One region of the Lentilactobacillus curieae genome, then DNA from elsewhere that is predicted to be linked to it. Evidence: a T-box and tRNA genes for the amino acid it is inferred to sense, from the RefSeq annotation. Region 1 holds a T-box; the other holds one or more tRNA genes.

The links. A T-box is a leader RNA that pairs with one kind of tRNA and senses whether it is charged. The one in region 1 lies ahead of tyrS (tyrosine--tRNA ligase), so its partner is inferred to be a tRNA-Tyr.
Region 2: it has a tRNA-Tyr gene. The T-box ahead of tyrS (tyrosine--tRNA ligase) is inferred to sense a tRNA for this amino acid. The anticodon was not compared.

Annotation. Positions count from the first base shown of each region.
Region 1 covers NZ_CP018906.1:176,463-178,925, forward strand. The annotation lists gene tyrS (tyrosine--tRNA ligase) at 1-973, opposite strand, end outside; T-box leader at 1,013-1,215, opposite strand; gene PL11_RS01065 (zinc metalloprotease) at 1,267-1,899, opposite strand; gene PL11_RS01070 (hypothetical protein) at 2,059-2,286, shown strand; gene PL11_RS01075 (MerR family transcriptional regulator) at 2,396-2,463, opposite strand, start outside.
Region 2 covers NZ_CP018906.1:1,536,282-1,538,744, forward strand. The annotation lists gene PL11_RS07380 (peptide MFS transporter) at 1-304, shown strand, start outside; gene PL11_RS07385 (metallophosphoesterase) at 362-1,183, shown strand; tRNA gene PL11_RS07390 (tRNA-Tyr) at 1,256-1,338, shown strand; tRNA gene PL11_RS07395 (tRNA-Gln) at 1,346-1,417, shown strand; tRNA gene PL11_RS07400 (tRNA-Tyr) at 1,674-1,756, shown strand; tRNA gene PL11_RS07405 (tRNA-Gln) at 1,767-1,838, shown strand; gene proC (pyrroline-5-carboxylate reductase) at 1,962-2,463, shown strand, end outside.

The sequences.
Region 1 (2,463 bases):
CGTCACCAGAAAATAGTGCAGCTGAAATATGCTCTGCTTCTATAACTGCCTGCTTGCCATGAACAAACTCAGTTACTTCTTCGGCTAATCTTCTTTGAGCTTCACGCTTTTCCGGTTGAGTCTTAACCTTATCTTCTAGTTCGGTGATCTCATCTTGGTCCAAGAAAGTAAAGTACTTTAAATACTTAACCACGTCACGATCATCTTGATTGATCCAGAATTGATAGAACTCGTAAGGAGTCGTCTTTTCTGGATCAAGCCAAACAGCACCTCCAGCAGTCTTACCAAACTTAGTTCCATCTGCTTTAAGCATCAATGGAATAGTCAATCCGTATGCACGGGCTTCTGAACCTTCAACCTTATGAATTAAGTCAATCCCTGAGGTAATATTTCCCCATTGATCAGCACCACCCAATTGTAGCTGAACGTCATTATTTTGATATAGATGAAGGAAATCAACAGATTGTAGAATCTGATACGTAAACTCAGTAAATGAAATTCCTACTTCTAACCGGCTTGCAACGATTTCTTTGTTAAGCATAGTATTAACGTTAAACAACTTCCCGTAATCACGAAGGAAATCCAATAACGTCATTTTTGATAGCCACTCATAGTTATTAACAATTTCAAACTGGCCATCATCCCCAAACAAGTTCTGCATTTGTTCAGTCAATGCAACCTCATTGTGATGAACTTGATCCATAGTTTGAAGCACCCGCTCAGACTTTTTACCACTTGGGTCTCCAATCGATCCGGTACCACCACCGATAACAGCAACCGGTTTATGGCCAGCTAATTGGAATCTCTTTAAAATCATAAATGGAATCAAGTGACCAATGTGCATACTGTCACCCGTTGGGTCTACTCCCACATAAATTCCAATTTTTTTATTTTCAACCAAATCGTAAAGTCCGTCGTGGTCAGTTTCCTGATTAATCGCACCACGCCACTGTAAATCATCAATAATGTTCATATGTAACTCCTCCTAAATAAAAAAGTCCCTAGCACAATTGCTAGGGACGAAGTTTTTCCGCGTTACCACCCAAGTTATCGACAAATATCGACCACTCAAACCATTGGTAACGAAATGACCCGTCTAAATAATTAAGAAAACTCCACAAGTGTATGTTCACTAAATACTCGTTTGGCTCGCATCCCCGCCAAATTTCTGAATTCTCGAAGTAATAAGCTACTGTCTTGTTTCATCGTTTACTGATATGCGTTTAATGATAGATTAGCAACCTATCATTGTCAATATGACAATAATCAAACTACATATTTCTGGAAATACAAGTGTGGATCATGCCTATAACCATTAAACTCTGAATCGCTAACTGGCGTGGTATGCTTCAAAGACCACTTTGCTAAATCAGCGTCAAATTTACCAATATGGGTTGAATAATCTCCCCCCATTATCGTTGCCCGTGTAAACAACGATCTTAAACTAGCCTCCGGATAAAGGTACAAATCCTTCGTGCCTAGAGTATGACCTAATTCATGAATCAATACTGCTTCCCGTTTACTCTCAGAATAGCGATTCATTGTCTCGCTATTTAAGGCAATTACACCACTATTGATTTCAGCCACGCCTGCCAATCCAGGAGTTATGGCTGCTTTAGTGATTACTAGTCGCGAGTCCGTTAAAGAATTAGTCTGTACGAACACCTTCTTGCCTAGTGCATAATTCCATTTTTTTGTTGCTACATTAATTTCATTATTGTATTTGTGAGCATTGCCAGTCACATGATACTTAATCACACCGTGATCAGTTAGGTTTTTTGAAGCAATCATGTTGTGATCAAAGTAGATTGTTCTCCCCTGAGCCGAATCAACTAACGATATCCCCATTATAACTATTCCGACAACTAAAGCAGATAAGAGTAAAGCTATCCGTTTCATATTATTAGTGCCCCCCTAATAATTCCTCTCCGCCTTTAACCATTATCAATATATCATGATGGCAACTTTCTGAGAACTAGATTGCACACAAAATTCATATAATCTTCACGGAAAATTCAAGGTGTGTATCAATTGCATTTAAGACCGATTATTTTTAAAATGATAGTCGAAAGGATAGTGATTAATATGTTAGAAATCACCTATAAAGACGGAAGTTCTACAAGCAAGATCACTTATAACAGCGTTGATGACTTTATCGCAAATCAACGTCTAGAAACTCCAGACCTTGAAGATTATTATGAAATCGAAAACGCAACTATTGATGGTAAGGAAGTTGACTTATCTGATAAAACTATTATGGGATTGTATAAACAACTATCAGACTAAGTATCAAATCAGTTAGATAAACCATTAATAGCTTAATAACAAAAGCACCACGTAATTCTTTTAAAAGAATTAACGTGGTGCTTTTTATAAATCTCATAAAGATTAATATTTAGCTGATGTCTTCAATTTCAAAAGAGGTCTCTCCATTTTCGATGATGCCCCAAACTCGCTGTTTCT
Region 2 (2,463 bases), 740 kb from region 1:
AGTTAGTCCATTATGGCTAATCGGAAGCTGGGCAATCGTTGAAATTGCTGAATTATTGATCTCACCAATTGGTCTTTCAGTAACTACTAAACTTGCTCCTAAGTCATTCGAATCACAAATGATGAGTATGTGGTTCTTAGCCGATTCTGCTGGTCAAGCCGTTAACTCACAAATCGTTAAATTTTACACTCCAGGTAACGAAGCAAATTACTTTACCATTGTTGGTTTAGTTGCAATCGTTGCTGGTATTGTGCTCTTTATGCTGATCAAACCAATCAAGCGATTGATGGAAGGCGTAAATTAGCCGTCTAAAAACTGTGTTATCCTGTTAGGGATAACACTTTTTATTTGGAGAGAAAAAATGGTAAAAATTGCTGCTACAAGTGATAATCATTTTGATTTAAATTCTGTAGATTCAGAGCAAGTCATCGATGCTCAAGTAAAGCATCTGCAAAAATTAGGAATAGATATCTACCTAATTGCGGGTGACTTATTTAATGATTTTCAGCTTTCAGTTAAATACGTAAAAAAGCTCCAAGCTGCGATGCCACGGATTAAAGTTTTGTTTATTGCCGGAAATCACGACATGATCAAAAATGTTTCGTATTATGACTTAGAACAAGGAAAGTGGCAGGGGTACCTGAATAACCGTTATTATGACGTACCTAACAGTGATGTGAGGGTGGTGGGAATCAACGGCTGGTATGATTACTCATTTGCAGTCAATGAACCTAAAACTGATGAACAATTCCTTGCTTGGAAGAACACTTATTGGATAGATAGGCTTATTAGCCAACCAGTGAGCGATAAAGAACGTGAAGCAATCGTGTTAACCCAACTTACCAGCCTGCTTAAAAATGCCCAGGAGGCGTCAAAAAACGTCGTATTGATGACACACTTCGTTCCGAACGTAAAATTCATTCATTATTCAGATGATTTTCGCTTTTGGAACATGGCAAATGCGATGCTTGGCAGTACGCGATTTGGTGAAATTATTGATGAATTTAAGGTGCCTGCAGTTGTGTTTGGCCACATTCATGACCGAATTGATCCTGTAAAATACAACGCTACGACATATTATAATGCCGCTGTGGGATACAATCGTAAGCGGCATAAGGAGTGGCAGTCAAATGATTTTATAACTGAATGGTGTGCCCAACTAAAAATATTTGAACTTTTTTAGTTTGAAGGGTTGACGAAAACCTCAGAATTCGATATGATTATATTCGTTGCTTTGGTAGTATAAAAGCATTTCGGAGGGGTAGCGAAGTCTGGCTAAACGCGGCGGACTGTAAATCCGCTCCTTCGGGTTCGGTGGTTCGAATCCACTCCCCTCCATTTTTATTGGGCTATAGCCAAGTGGTAAGGCAACGGGTTTTGATCCCGTGATGCGCTGGTTCGAACCCAGCTAGCCCAATTGTTACGCCTTTCGTCGTTATATTAAGTGATTTCGCTTAGTACAGCGACTTTTTTTGACTCTAGATTCTGATTTGTTTGGAATTGAGGGTAGTTTTTTCCAAAAATAGTGATCTGCGAAAGTACCAATTTGCCAGTGACATTTGGATACAATATAATTATTAATAAAGTCACTTAACATTGTAAATTCGGGGTTGACGACAACCTTAGAATTTTGTATTATTATATTCGTTGGTTTGGTACTACAAACCAGTTTCGGAGGGGTAGCGAAGTCTGGCTAAACGCGGCGGACTGTAAATCCGCTCCTTCGGGTTCGGTGGTTCGAATCCACTCCCCTCCATTTTCATTATTGGGCTATAGCCAAGTGGTAAGGCAACGGGTTTTGATCCCGTGATGCGCTGGTTCGAACCCAGCTAGCCCAACTACTAACGTCGGTTCTCGGTGAGAGCCGACGTTTTTTTGTTTTGGTTGCAAATTATCCAATTATCGGATAAAGTCAAATTATAAGAATTGGCATAGACAAATTTTGCAGGAGGAATTACATTATGAAAATTGGTTTTATTGGTGTGGGTGCAATGGCTCGGGCAATTATTGAGGGACTACTAAAAGCAAAGTTTATTGAAGCAAACGATATTTTGGTACATAGTCAACACAAAGAAAGTTATGTTCCTTACGCACAGGAGCATGGACTTACTAGCTGTGACACTAATTCTGAGTTGACCCAGAAGAGTGACGTTGTAGTGATTGGGGTTGTTCCAGGAGTTGTTAAACCCGTTTTGAATGAAATTGCGGGCACTTTAAATCCGACCCAGCCAGTCATCTCAATGGCATCAGGAATCACCTTGGATCGACTAGAAGAGTTGACGGACTATAACCAACCAATTTTGAGAATTCTTCCTAACGTTAACTCTGCATTCAATGCTGGAATGACTGCTGTTGCAGCTAACGAAAATTTAACTGGTGATAATCTAGATTACACAATGAAGTTTGTGGCAGCTTTAGGTGAGGTTTCAGAGATGCCAGAATCACAATTTGCTAACTTCAGTG